DNA from 4 places in the Mesorhizobium sp. YL-MeA3-2017 genome. Region 4 is predicted to be linked to each of the others. Evidence: predicted binding sites of a transcription regulator. Region 4 holds the regulator's gene; each other region holds the start of a gene.
The links. Region 4 encodes LexA, which represses DNA repair genes until DNA is damaged. Its sites were predicted from a motif close to TGTTCNNNNTGTGTTCNG; they were not measured.

Region 1 (3,419 bases), 830 kb from region 4:
GCCAGAATAAGGAGCCCGTCCAGAGCGTCGAATCACGACGAAGTGAATGGCCTCGTCCGAGCGACCATTCCATGCTTTGCCGGAGCCCGCGCAACGGGCACGGATATGGCGAAAGGTGAGCCCCATGAATGCCCAGGACGTTGTGAATACGATTGCGCAGAAAACCAGCATAGACCAGCCGACGACGGAAAAGGTGGTCGGCACCATCCTGTCGGTCATCCAGCATGAAGTCGACGCCGCCACGGTCGAGCCGTGGTTCGCCAAGCTGCCGGGCGCCGACCAGCTCGCCCAGCAATATGACGTGATGAGCGCGGCTCCCGCCAGCGGTGGCGGCGGGTTGCTCGGTTCGCTGCAGTCGGCGCTCGGCGGCATCCTCGGTGGCAAGGCCGGCGCGCTGGTCAACGGCGTCGCGCAGCTGGAATCGACCGGCCTCAGCATGGCGCAGATCCAGCAGGCCGCCGCCACGCTGATCCAGCAGGCGAAAACCGCCGCCGGTCCGCAATTGACCAGCCAGGTGCTGGATTCCGTGCCGGGCCTCAAGAGTCAGCTCGGCCTCTAGAAGAAAAAGGGCGCAAGAAGCCGGAAGGCCATGCCTTCCGGCCACAGCTCTGAACCGCAGCGGTACTGCCGGTCAGCCGGCCGTCACGATCTGCATGAAACGGATGCGATTGCCGAACGGGTCGATGACCTCGACCTCCAGCCGGTCGTCGACCTTTTCCAGCCCGGGCTTCATGTAGCGGTAGTCCTTCGCCGCCAGTTCGCGCTGGAAGGCCTCGACGCCGCTCATATAGACGACCATGTTGCCGCCCGGGCTGGCGTCGCCCGAATGTTCGGACAGATGCAGCCTGAGGCCTGCCCGGGATACCTGCGTGTAGAGCGGGAAATTATCGCCGTAGCGATGCTCCCAATCCACCGTGAAACCGAGGAAGCCGAGATAGAACTCGTGCGCCTTGGCGACGTCGAAGATACGCACGATCGGAACCGCCTGTTCGAAGGTGATATCGCCTGCATCGGCGGCCGGTGCCCCCGCCTGCCCGGCTCTGTCTTCGATCCGGGCGGACAGGATGTTCCAATTGTCGAGGCCGAACTGGCAGGCAACGATCTCCAGCGCCTCGGAATGGGAAATGTCGATTTTCTTGACGGCAAGCGTCTCGCGCATGGCTTTCGCCATCGCCTTGGCATCCAGGAATGTGCGCATAATGCGATCCTTCTCGTCAGGGCGCTCAGGCTTCACCGGGGTCCGCATTGCCGGCGCCTTCGCCCCAAGGGACAAGGACCAGACTGAAGTGTCGCGACGCATTCGCCATACCCATTTCGGGGCGCGGACTGCCGGCTGCGTCGAGCCGTAATCGACGCTAGCCGCATCCTGCTGGTGGCGTCAATGGCCCGCAAACCCGCCAAATTAGGGAACAGTGTGTGAACATTGCTGGCCTTTCTCGCCCGAATCACTACATTCGGAGGCGAAATGGCCGGCGACCCCCACGACATGCCCTTCTTCGACGAGGACGATGCTCCGCGTTTCGACAGCGCGCGTGCACCCGCACCACAGTCAGGCCCCTCCGGCATCGCCGCCCGCGCCATGGCCGCCCGCCAGGGCCACAACAACCCGCCCGACTATCTGAAGGGGCTGAACCCCGAGCAGCGCCAGGCGGTGGAAACCACCGAAGGTCCCGTGCTGGTGCTGGCCGGCGCCGGCACCGGCAAGACACGCGTGCTCACCACCCGCATCGCCCATATCCTCAGCCAGGGCCTCGCCTTCCCTTCGCAGATCCTAGCCGTCACCTTCACCAACAAGGCCGCGCGCGAGATGAAGCAGCGCGTCGGCATCCTCGTCGGCGAGGCGGTCGAGGGCATGCCGTGGCTGGGCACCTTCCACTCCATCGGCGTCAAGCTGCTCCGCCGCCATGCCGAACTTGCCGGCCTGCGCTCGGACTTCACCATCCTCGACACCGACGACGTCATCCGTCTGATCAAGCAGCTGATCCAGGCCGAGGGGCTGGACGACAAGCGCTGGGCGCCGCGCACCTTCGCGCAGATGATCGACGGCTGGAAGAACAAGGGTCTCGGCCCCGACGAGATTCCGGAAGGCGATGCGCGCGCCTTTGCCAATGGCCGTGGCCGCGAGCTCTACCGTGCCTATCAGGACCGGCTGACCACGCTGAACGCCTGCGACTTCGGCGACCTGTTGCTGCACCCGATCCGCATCTTCCGCCAGCATCACGACGTGCTGGCCGAGTACCACCGCAAGTTCAAATACATCCTCGTCGACGAATACCAGGACACCAACACCGCTCAGTACATGTGGCTCAGGCTGCTCGCGCAGCGACCGAAACAGCCCTCTTCTCCCCGTTCACGGGGAGAAGATGCCGGCAGGCAGATGAGGGGCGGCGCAAACGTCTCCGAGGCGAGCTCCCGCCCCTCACCCGGTCCTGCGGACCACCCTCTCCCCGTGAACGGGGAGAGGGAAAGAAACCTCGTCAACATCTGCTGCGTCGGCGACGACGACCAGTCGATCTATGGCTGGCGCGGCGCCGAGGTGGACAACATCCTGCGCTTCGAGAAGGATTTTCCGGGTGCCACCGTCATCCGCCTGGAGCGCAACTACCGCTCCACCGCCCATATCCTGGGTGCCGCCGCCCATCTCATCGCCCACAATGAAGGCCGCCTCGGCAAGACGCTGTTCACCGACCGGCCCGACCCGGAAGACCCCAAGGTCAATGTGCACGCCGCCTGGGATTCCGACGAAGAAGCACGCGCCGTCGGCGAGACCATCGAGGCCTATCAGCGAGACCGCCACAAGCTGAACGACATGGCCATCCTGGTGCGCGCCTCCTTCCAGATGCGCTCCTTCGAGGATCGCTTCATCGAGATCGGCCTCAACTACCGTGTCATCGGCGGCCCGCGCTTCTACGAGCGCCAGGAAATCCGCGACGCCATGGCCTTCTTCCGCGTCGTCGCCCAGGGCGCCGACGACCTTGCCTTCGAGCGCATCGTCAACGTGCCGAAGCGCGGCCTCGGCGACGCCACCATCCGCCAGATCCACGACACGGCGCGCGCGCTGCGCGTTCCGATGCTGGAGGCCGCCGGCAAGCTCGCCGAAAGCGACGAACTGAAGCCGAAGCCGCGCGCCGCCTTGCGCGAGGTCGCCGCCAACTTCGCCCGTTGGCAAAGCCTGCTCGACACCACGCCGCACACCGAACTCGCCGAGACAATTCTCGAGGAGAGCGGCTACACCGACATGTGGAAGAACGACCGTTCGGCCGACGCGCCGGGTCGTCTCGAAAACCTCAAGGAGCTGATCCGCTCCATGGAGGAGTATGAATCGCTGCGCGCCTTCCTCGAACATGTCGCGCTGGTGATGGACGCCGAGCAGAATGAGGGTCTCGACGCCGTCTCGATCATGACCCTGCATTCGGCCA
Region 2 (3,419 bases), on a different contig from region 4:
GAGCCTCGTCCCGCTCTCCCGCTCCTCCAGCACCTTGTCGCACACATAGTTCGCCTGTTCCGCGTCGTCGCGCACGGTCACCAGCAACGGCTTTTCCGCGGAACGCCGCTCGGTCCAGAGGTTCTTGATGAAGCGGTCGGCCGCCTCGCCGATGACCGCGTTCGCCGCGTCCAGCACGGTGTTCGTGGACCGGTAGTTGCGGTCAAGCGTGACGATACGGGCAGGCTCCGGAAACAGCCCTGGAAAATCCAGGATATTGCGAACCTCGGCGGCGCGGAAGGAATAGATCGACTGCGCGTCGTCGCCGACGACAGTCAGCCCCCGGCCGTCAGGCTTGAGCGCCGTCAGGATGGTCGCCTGCAGCCGGTTGGTGTCCTGGTATTCGTCGACAAGGATGTGGTCGAAGCGCGAGCGGAGCTGTTCCACGATTGCCGGCTCCGCGCACATCTGCGCCCACCACAACAGAAGGTCATCGTAGTCGAGGACGTTCTGCGCCTGCTTGGCTTCGACATAGGCGCCGAACAGGGTTTTCAGCTCCTCGGCCCAGCCTATGCACCAAGGGAAGGATTTGGCGAGCACGGCTTCCAGTTCGGCCTGCGCGTTGACCGCCCGCGAGTAGATCGCAAGGCAGGTGCCTTTGGCGGGAAATCTGCTCTCGGTCTTGGACAGGCCGAGTTCGTGCCGTACCAGGTTCATCAGGTCGGCCGAATCTTCCCGGTCGTGGATCGTAAAGGCCGGGTCGAGACCGATTTCGAGCGCATGATCGCGCAGCAGCCGGGCTCCGATCGCATGGAACGTGCCTGCCCAGGTGAGTCCCTCGGTCATGATCGACGCCTTGTCGCCGAGCACCATGGCTGCGATGCGCTCGACACGGCGCGTCATCTCCGCCGCGGCCCGGCGCGAAAAAGTCATGAGAAGGATTCGTCGAGGATCGGCACCGTTCACGATCAGGTGCGCGACCCTGTGCGCCAAGGTATTGGTCTTGCCCGACCCGGCTCCTGCGATAATCAGCAGGGGCTCCGCGGCCGAGCCTTCGCCGTGGACCACCGCCGATCGTTGCTCGGTGTTGAGGCCGGCAAGGTAGTCGTCTGGCGCCGCGGCGGCCACGGTCGAATCAAGGACAGCGAGGTTCATTGCGCGAATGAATCGTGTTTCCGTTTCGTTCGCAACAAGGATCGGCCCGGTCATCCTGCCGCGATGTCCCGCCCAAGGGAAAGCCTCCTGACATTTGCGGTAGGGGACAGCTGCAATAATATTCCCCAGCCCCGGCGGGGCCGGTGATTTGGAATACCACCGGCTCCCGCCCATCTTCTCGAGAAGGTCAATGCAGCGACGATGAAGACGCCATGATAGAAGACACGGACCACCGCATCGGCGTCAGCGGAGCCCTGGGACAGGACGGCCCGTCTCCCCTGCATCGCCGCGTCTTGCACGTGGACATGGACGCCTTCTACGCGTCGGTCGAACAGCGGGACAATCCGGAGCTGCGCGGAAAGCCGGTCGCGGTCGGTGGCTCGGCCGCCCGCGGCGTCGTTGCGGCCGCAAGCTATGAGGCACGCGCCTTCGGAGTGCGATCGGCACTGCCCTCAGCAACCGCGAAGCGCCTCTGTCCGGAACTGATCTTCGTCAAGCCGAGGTTCGACGTCTACCGGGCGGTGTCGGCGCAGATCCGCGAGATCTTTGCCGAGCATACCGATTTGATCGAGCCGCTATCGCTGGACGAGGCGTATCTCGACGTTACGATCAACAAGCAGAACATCGCCGTCGCGACGGAGATCGCTACCATCATTCGCGCGCGCATCAAGGAAGTGACCGGCCTCAACGCATCGGCTGGCATTTCGTACTGCAAGTTCCTGGCGAAACTGGCCAGCGATCTCAATAAGCCCAACGGCCAGGCCGTGATAACGCCGAAGATGGGGCCGGACTTCGTGGCGAGCCTGCCCGTCAAGAAGTTCCATGGCGTAGGTCCGGCGACGGCGGCCAAGATGGAGCGTCTGGGGATCGCGACCGGCGTGGATCTCCGTGACAAGCCGCTGTCATTCCTTCAGGAGCATTTTGGGAAGTCGGGCACGTGGTACTACAGGATTGCCCGCGGCATCGATGATCGTCCGGTCGAACCGAACCGGCCGCGCAAGTCGGTCGGGGCGGAAGACACGTTCCCGACCGACATATTCGACATTGGGACGGCGCGAACCGAACTCTCGACGCTTGCCTCAAAGGTCTGGGGCTATTGCGAAGCCAAGGGGATTCGCGGCCGGACGGTGACGCTGAAGGTCAAGTACGCTGATTTCCACCAGATCACACGCAGCCGGACTGCGAGTGGTCTCATCGCGAGCGTCATCGACCTGGAGGGAGTGGCGGCCGCCCTGATGGCGCCGCTCTTCCCCACCGAAAAAGGCATCAGATTGATCGGTGTGACGCTGTCGTCGCTTGATGGGAACGGCAGCGACGACGATCGGCAGCTTCTGCTATTTGCAGATTAACGCTCTAGGCGAGACGGGCGACGCAGGTAACCCGGCTATCCAAAGCTCTCAAAATTTGATCTGGAGCAGCCCGGCTATTTGATCCCAAGCTTACGCTTCAGTTCGGCATTCTGCTTAAGGAGCCGCTCTTCCAGCTGCTTCATCAAGTCTTTGTTTTCTTTCTCAAGGGCGGCCAAACGCTCCAGATCGAAGTCGCCACCCTTCGTCGCGGGCTGTGAAGCCCTGAGCCACTGATAATACGTCTGTTCCGATATTTCCGCCTTGCCCACGGCGACTTTCACGCTGTCGCCGCTGCCGATCGCCTTCTTGATCTGTCCAACTTTTTGTGCGCGCTCTTTCTCGGAATAGGTCTTGCGCTTGGCGCGGGCCGGAGCAGGCGGAGCCTCCGCCGCCTTGAGTGCAGGCTTTGTGGCTTCCTTTGTAACCCGCGGTTTGGAGGTCGCCTTCGCCTTTTTTGGCCGTGGAGCCTTTTTCTTCGGTTCCGGGGCCTCTACCGCTGCAGGAGCCTCAGTAACGGCCTCGACGGTTTCAGCTTCCGGCAGATCGGGCATAGTGTGCTCCACTTCCTGGTCATCGTTGCCCGCAACATCAATCGGCGCAGCGCTGGAGTCAATCAGGGGCGCGGAAGTCGGGGTATCCCCTTCTAGACCGCGCATTGTTTCAGTATCGACCGCAGCAATACTCAGATTGCCCTAGATCGATTGCTTCTTCGTTGGAGCGCGCCTGTGCTTCATCTCCACAATGAAGGGACGCGTTTGTCGTCTCATGACTTCTTCCTGAATCGATACGATTTGCGCGGTCTGCGTATAGGCCCAATGTGCGTCTTGCCGCCAGAGCCGAGCCGGGCCCGTCCCCAGATCTCAACCAAAGGAGCGTCAGCGGACTATGTTGCAATGCACAATGCGCATCGCTGCCATGCGAAATCAGCGCTGGAGC
Region 3 (3,419 bases), 2.8 Mb from region 4:
TCGACAGGTTCTCGCCGGCATCCTTCAGCCGGATATGGGCCTCGCGTACCAGAGCACCGCCAATGCCGGTGCCGTGGAAGTCGGGCTCCACGGCGAGTGGCGCCAACGCCAGGGCCGGGAACTGCTTGCCGCCGTTCTCGACATAGAGGCGCGAGAACAGGATGTGGCCAACCACCTGGCCATCTTCCTCGGCGACCAGCTCCAGCACCGCGTTGCCTTCCAAAACGATGGCGTCGACCAGGCCTGCTTCGGTCTGCTGGCCGAAGGCATGCTCTTCGACGAGGCGGATTGCCTCGCGGTCCCGCGGCGTCGCCGCGCGTATCGACATCATGCTCATGACAATTTCATTCCTTTTTCCAACTTGGCCCCGCGCAGAAACTCCTGCGCGGTTACGGGCTTACCGCCCGCCCGCTGCAATTCGACCAGCCTGACCGCGCCTGCTCCGCAGGCGACCGTCAGCCGGTCGTCGAGAATTCCTCCCGGTTCCCCCGCGCCTTCGGCGGCAGTCGAACGCAGCAACTTCAGCCGTTCGACACGGCCGCCGATCATGGCCTCGCACCATCCACCCGGAAAAGGCGACAGGCCCCGGATATGGTCGTGAACCTCGCCCGCCGGGCGGGTCCAATCGATCCGGGTTTCCGTTTTATCGATCTTTGTCGCATAGGTCACGCCATCGGCGGCCTGTTCCACAAAGCTCAATGTTCCGGTTTCAAGCCGGGCCAGCGCATCGACCATCAATCTGGCCCCTGCCGCCATCAGGCGATCATGCAGGTCGCCAGCCGTCATGTCGGGATCGATGACCAGTTTGTCAACCAATCCGACTGGGCCGGTGTCCAGCCCAGCTTCCATTTTCATGACCATCATGCCGGTCTCGGCATCGCCGGCCATGATGGCGCGCTGGATCGGTGCTGCACCACGCCAACGTGGCAAAAGCGAGGCGTGACCATTGAGACAGCCCAGGCGCGGCGCATCGAGGATCGCCTTGGGCAGCAGCAATCCATAGGCGACAACCACCGCGACATCGGCGTTCAACGCATGGAATGCCTGCTGTTCCGCCTCGTTCTTCAGCGAAACAGGCGTACTCACGGCAATGCCGAGGCGCTCGGCCTCGCGCTGCACCGGCGATGGCGTCAATTCCAGTCCACGCCGGCCGGCGGCGCGCGGCGGCTGCGTATAGACCGCGGCAATGCCGTGCCCGGCCTCGGCCAGCGCGCGCAGCGTCGCGACCGAAAAATCCGGTGTCCCCATGAAGACGATGCGGAGCGTCATGAACCCGATCAGCCAGCCAGCCGGCTGGGCGCCTTGTCGCGGGCGAGCTTCTTGAACTTCTTGACCACCATATCGCGCTTCAGCTTCGAAATATGGTCGATGAACAGAACGCCGTTCAGATGGTCGATTTCATGCTGCAGGCAGGTTGCCATCAGCCCTTCGGCCTGGATTTCCTGGAGCCGCCCATCCCGGTCGAGATAACGGACGCGGACTGTGGCCGGCCGTTCGACCTCGGCGTAGTAGTCGGGGATCGACAGGCAGCCTTCCTCGTAGACCGAGCGCTCAGTGCCGCTTTCCAGGACGTCGGGGTTGATGAAGACATGCGGTGCCGGCGGTTCGCCTTCCTTGGCGAGATCGATCACCAGCATGCGCAGCGGCTCGCCGACCTGGATAGCGGCCAGGCCGATGCCCGGTGCATCGTACATGGTCTCCAGCATGTCATCGGCCAGCTTGAGCAACGGCTCGTCGATGCGCTCGACGGACTTGGAAACCTGACGCAGGACGGGATCGGGAAGAATGATGAGCGGCTTGATCGACATACCGCTCACCTAAAACCTTGCAAAGAAAGCGTCAACTGCGCTGCTGTCGCCATGTTCACGTTTTGATCTTTGCGAGCCTCGAGAATCGGCTATGCTGGCGCAATGAACGACCTCGGCTCCATCCTCTCCGAACCCGTCGCCCGGCTTGGCGCGACCACGATTTCGCTCGGCCAGGCGCTGGGCTTCGTCGTGCTGCTTGTCTTTGTCCTGTTCGTTGCCTTGATCGTGGCGCTGTGGCGCGCGGCCAAGGCGCGCAGCGTCGCCGCGGCGGAAGCCGCAGATCATGCCCGCGATGCCGAAGCGCGCATGGCCGGCATCCTGCAATCGCAGGCCGAGATGCAAGGGCGCATGGGCGCGCTGGCCGACGTGTTCGGCGCCCGCCAGGCCGAATTGACGCAATCGCTCGGCCAGAGGTTGGACACCATGACCGGGCGCATCGGCCAGACCATGACCGAGCAGACGAAATCGACCCATGAAAGCCTGGCCAAATTGCAGGAGCGGCTTGCGGTGATCGATACCGCGCAAGGCAACATCCAGTCGCTTGCCGGGCAAGTGGTGCAGCTGCAGGCGATCCTCTCCAACAAGCAAACGCGCGGCGCCTTCGGCCAGTCGCGCATGGAAGCGATCGTCGCCGACGGACTGCCGCACGGCTCCTATGAATTCCAGGCGACGCTGTCGAACGGCAGCCGGCCGGATTGCGTGGTGAAGATGCCGAACGGCGCGCCGTCGCTCGCCATCGATGCCAAGTTTCCGCTTGAAGCCTGGAACGCCATCCGCGCGGCGGAGAGCCCCGAGCTGCAGAAGGTCTCGGCGCAATCGTTCCGGCGCGATATCGAGGTCCATATCCGCGATATCGCCGAAAAATACCTGATCCAGGGCGAGACGCAGGACACCGCCTTCATGTTCGTGCCGTCGGAATCGGTGTTCGCCGAAATCCACGAGCATTTCGAGGCGCTGGTGCAGCGTGCCCATCGGGCCCGTGTCGTCATCGTCTCGCCATCGCTCCTGATGCTGTCGATCCAGGTCATCCAGGCGATCCTCAAGGATGCGCGGATGCGCGAACAGGCGCATCTGATCCAGGGCGAGGTCATCCGCCTGATGGAAGATGTCGTGCGGCTCGACGAGCGGGTGCGCAAGCTGCAAACCCATTTCGGCCAGGCCTCAAAAGACATCGACGATATACTCGTCTCCTCCTCCAAGGTCACCAAACGCGGCCAGAAGATCGAGGCGCTGGAGTTCGGGGGAGCGGAAGGAGCAGACGAGGCCAACAAAGCGGACGGGCAACACAAGCATGAGCCCGTCTCGCGCACCGCTGATTCCAAGACCGGTCAGCTGAGGCTGCGGGTTGTGGAAGGCGACGACAGCTAGAGTGCTGCGAGCTTATGCTCCTTCGGAAGTGACCTCGACACTTTCAAATCGCGGCAGCCAGTGCAGCGCCGAAGCGTGCCACTTCTCCGCCCTTGGCAGCAGCTCCTGCCGCTGCCTGGCCGTGCCGGCGCGAATGCCATAAACTTTCGGGCCGTCTCCCACCGATGTGGCGTAGAGATGCGAACCGCAATCGGCACAGAAAGCATGGGCGCGCGGCGTTCCGCTATCCGCGGTCGTCTTGAT
Region 4 (3,419 bases):
GACCGGCCCGCCGCCGGCGCGGTCGCTGGCGGGATTTCTCGTACACAAGTCGCTGGTGGGGCTGATCGGTCTCGCCGTGACGTCCATCGTCGCCGGTCTTGCGACGGCCTTGTTCGCGGCCTGGCACTTCCAGCGCATTTCGCCGCTCAGCCTGCTCGCCAACCTTGCCGTGATGCCGATCGTCTCGCTTGTCGTCATGCCGGCCGCCGTTTTCAGCGCGCTCGCCATGCCGTTCGGGGCCGACGGACCGTTCCTCTACGCCATGGGCAAGGGGTTGTCGGCGATGATGGCGATCGCCGAATGGATCTCAGCACGCTCGCCGGTCGATGCCGTCGGGCTCGTCTCGACGCAATCGGTTTTGCTGGTCACGGCCGCACTGGCGATCGGCGCCATGGCCACGACATGGCTGCGGCTGCTCGCCGTGCCGCTGGCCTTCGCCGGCATCGTGGCGATGGACGATGTCGAGACGCCCGACGTGCTGGTGGCCGAGGATGCGCGCCTCGTCGCCATGCCCATCGGCGGCGGCGAACTGGCGGTCAGCCGGCCGCGCCCCAATGCGTTCACGCTCGACAATTGGCGCCGCGCGCTCGATGCCGAGACTGTCGTCCTTCCCGAGACGGCGGCATCGGCCGGCGTCGCCTTGGCGGACGCGCAGGACCTGCCGCCCGGCACGCCGTTTCTGTGTGCGCAGGATCTCTGCTTTGCCCGCCATCCCGATGGCCCGGTCGTGGCGACGGCGCCCAATGCGCGCGCCGCGAAGCCCGCCTGTGCGGTCGCCGCCGTGATCGTCATCGACGACGCCACGGCGCGCGATCTTTGCGAGGACGCCGCCGTCGTCGTCATCACCCGACAGGATCTGGCCCGCGCCGGCAGCGCGGCGGTCTATTTCGACCCGCAAAATGCCGCTGCTGCCGCAACGGCGCGCTTCGCCCTCGAAGACAGCTCCCGGCCCTGGCACGCGCAGCGCCGGTTTTCACGCGAGGCGAGGGGCCTGCCGCCCCGGCAGCAGGAGCGCGTGAAGTCCAATGCCAAGGCAGGCAAATTCGATGCCTCGGCAAACAGATTCGATGCCGACACAAACAGGCGCGATGCGCGTGCGAACAAACGCGATGCCACGCCGAACGGTCCTGATGTCACGACAGAACAACGAGATCACGCGCCTCAAACGCCAGAAAATTAGCCGGCTATCAATTCGGCAAGACCGCGTCCACTAAACCGGCTCCGCGACATTTCAGCGGAGGAAAGAGACCTGCTACGAGCGCTTGGAGCCGGCTCCGAGCGCGTCGAGCCGACCTGTTCCGGCCTCATTAATAGCGGCGGATCAGGCCGACCAGCTTGCCTTGCACCTTGACCCGGTCCGGCCCGAAAATGCGGGTTTCATAGGCCGGATTGGCGGCCTCCAGCGCAATCGACGCGCCCTTGCGGCGGAAGCGCTTCAGCGTCGCTTCCTCCTCGTCGACCAGTGCCACGACGATCTCGCCGGGATTGGCGGTGTTGGCATTGCGGATGATGACCGTGTCGCCGTCGAAAATGCCGGCCTCGATCATCGAATCGCCTTTGACCTCAAGGGCATAGTGGTCACCGCCCGAAATCATGTCAGGCGGCACCGAGATGGAATGCGTGCGGTGCTGGATGGCGTCGATCGGCACACCGGCGGCGATGCGGCCCATGACGGGAATGGAAACGGCGGAGCCGGCATCGTCGTCATTGCTGGCCGACTGCGGGCGCTGCGGCTCCTTGGCCGCCGGGCGGCCGAGGCTGCCTTGGATGACGGCCGGCGAAAACCTCCTGGCCGCGTTGAGGCCGGGCGCGATGGAATCGGGCAGACGCAAAACTTCGAGCGCCCGGGCCCGGTTCGGCAGCCGGCGGATGAAGCCGCGCTCTTCCAGAGCGGTGATCAGGCGGTGGATGCCGGACTTCGATGCAAGATCGAGCGCCTCCTTCATCTCGTCGAAAGAGGGTGGGATGCCGCTTTCTTTCAGTCGTTCGTGGATGAAGAGCAGAAGCTCGTGTTGCTTGCGTGTCAGCATTGTCACCCCCAGGGGACTGGAACCGGAATCAGTAAAACAAACCCGGAACAAACACTATCTGTTCCATTTGTGTTCCGCAACCATTTAAAGTTTAATGAATCTGTTGACGCTTTGTTCAGCCTGATGCCGCCGGAACTCGATCTCGACTTTTTCGTCGCGCCGGGGCGAGTGGCTTTGCAAATGGCAGAATCGAGGCGCCACTGCATGGTTGAGCAGAACAGGCGCGCGGTGTGAAGAGCCCGGGCCTGCAACAAAGGCACGGCCCGGCCGGATTGTGCCAAGCCGGCCGACAAAGACGTTGCTGCTACGCGTCCCGCGCCTTCCAGCCTGGTGATTACTCGGCAAAAAGATTCGCAGCCATGTAGTCGACAAAAACCCGAACCTTGGGCGAGAGGTATCGGTTGGTCGGCCAAAGGATCCGAAACGTCCCGGCCTCGCTAAGGTAGTCTTCCAGTAGCGGCACCAGCTTTCTCTCGGCCAGGCCTGAGGATACGGCAAACGGCGGAAGGCATGTGATGCCGAAAGATCGTTCGGCGAGATAGATCAATGGTTCCAACGTGCTGGCGACCGTGGTGACGGGAAGGTCGAGCTTCAGCTCGCGTCCATCGCGCGCCAGCGGCCACGGTTCGAGCCGTCCCGAATTCGCGAAGCGATGATGCAGGCACCGATGCAGGAGGAGGTCCTCCGGCACACTCGGCCTGCCGTTTTCGGCGAGATATTCGGGTGCCGCGACAATCATGTGCCTGAATGTCCCGAGCTTGCGGCTCATCAGGCGCGTGTCCTTGACGTCGCCCGTTCGAACGACGGCGTCGAAACCCTCCTCGATGACATCGACAAGCCGGTCGGTGAAATCGAGATCGAGGTTGATCTGCGGATATGTTGCCATGAAAGCCGACAGCGTCGGCATCAAAAGCATGCCGGCCAGGGGAAGGCTCACGCGAAGCTGCCCGCGCGGGGTCGCCTGCGACCGCGACAGCTGGGCCTGAGCTTGTTCGAATTCCGCCTGGATGCGCCGGCAGCTGTCGAGGAAAAAACTGCCTTCCTCGGTCAGCGCCATACTGCGCGTCGAGCGGTGAAAAAGGCGCGCGCCCATCTCGTCCTCGAGCCGCAGGATGGCCTTGCCGACAGCGGAACCCGACAGGCCGAGCCGTTGCGCAGCGCTCGCGAAACTTCCCGCCTCGGCCACCTGAATGAAAATGCCAAGCGTTCCAAGCGTATCCATGGAGAGTCAATTCCGGAAAAAATATCCGATGTGATGAGAATACCGGACCATTTATCCGATATTTCCGTCCCGATATCCAGATGCCGTCGCGCACAGTCCGCCGCGATCCTCAAATGGAGATACGCATGACCACCCAATCGAACGCCGCCTTCGCGGCCACTCCCCAG

Region 1: a site for LexA is predicted at 1,406-1,423, ahead of QFZ88_RS04970 (ATP-dependent helicase). Genes of this name have one in related genera too.
Region 2: a site for LexA is predicted at 1,150-1,167, ahead of dinB (DNA polymerase IV). Genes of this name have one in related genera too.
Region 3: a site for LexA is predicted at 1,861-1,878, ahead of QFZ88_RS14240 (DNA recombination protein RmuC). Genes of this name have one in related genera too.

What each region holds. Positions count from the first base shown of each region.
Region 1 covers NZ_JAUSVH010000001.1:1,048,476-1,051,894, forward strand. Annotated here, with positions in the region: gene QFZ88_RS04960 (hypothetical protein) at 125-559, shown strand; gene QFZ88_RS04965 (glyoxalase superfamily protein) at 632-1,198, opposite strand; gene QFZ88_RS04970 (ATP-dependent helicase) at 1,466-3,419, shown strand, end outside.
Region 2 covers NZ_JAUSVH010000003.1:155,439-158,857, reverse strand. Annotated here, with positions in the region: gene QFZ88_RS28245 (ATP-dependent helicase) at 1-1,134, opposite strand, end outside; gene dinB (DNA polymerase IV) at 1,347-2,483, shown strand; gene QFZ88_RS28235 (transposase) at 2,558-3,034, opposite strand.
Region 3 covers NZ_JAUSVH010000001.1:2,966,451-2,969,869, reverse strand. Annotated here, with positions in the region: gene QFZ88_RS14255 (GNAT family N-acetyltransferase) at 1-337, opposite strand, end outside; gene fmt (methionyl-tRNA formyltransferase) at 334-1,269, opposite strand; gene def (peptide deformylase) at 1,278-1,808, opposite strand; gene QFZ88_RS14240 (DNA recombination protein RmuC) at 1,911-3,176, shown strand; gene QFZ88_RS14235 (GFA family protein) at 3,189-3,419, opposite strand, start outside.
Region 4 covers NZ_JAUSVH010000001.1:216,093-219,511, reverse strand. Annotated here, with positions in the region: gene QFZ88_RS00915 (ComEC/Rec2 family competence protein) at 1-1,180, shown strand, start outside; gene lexA (transcriptional repressor LexA) at 1,308-2,030, opposite strand; gene QFZ88_RS00905 (LysR family transcriptional regulator) at 2,365-3,252, opposite strand; gene QFZ88_RS00900 (antibiotic biosynthesis monooxygenase) at 3,378-3,419, shown strand, end outside.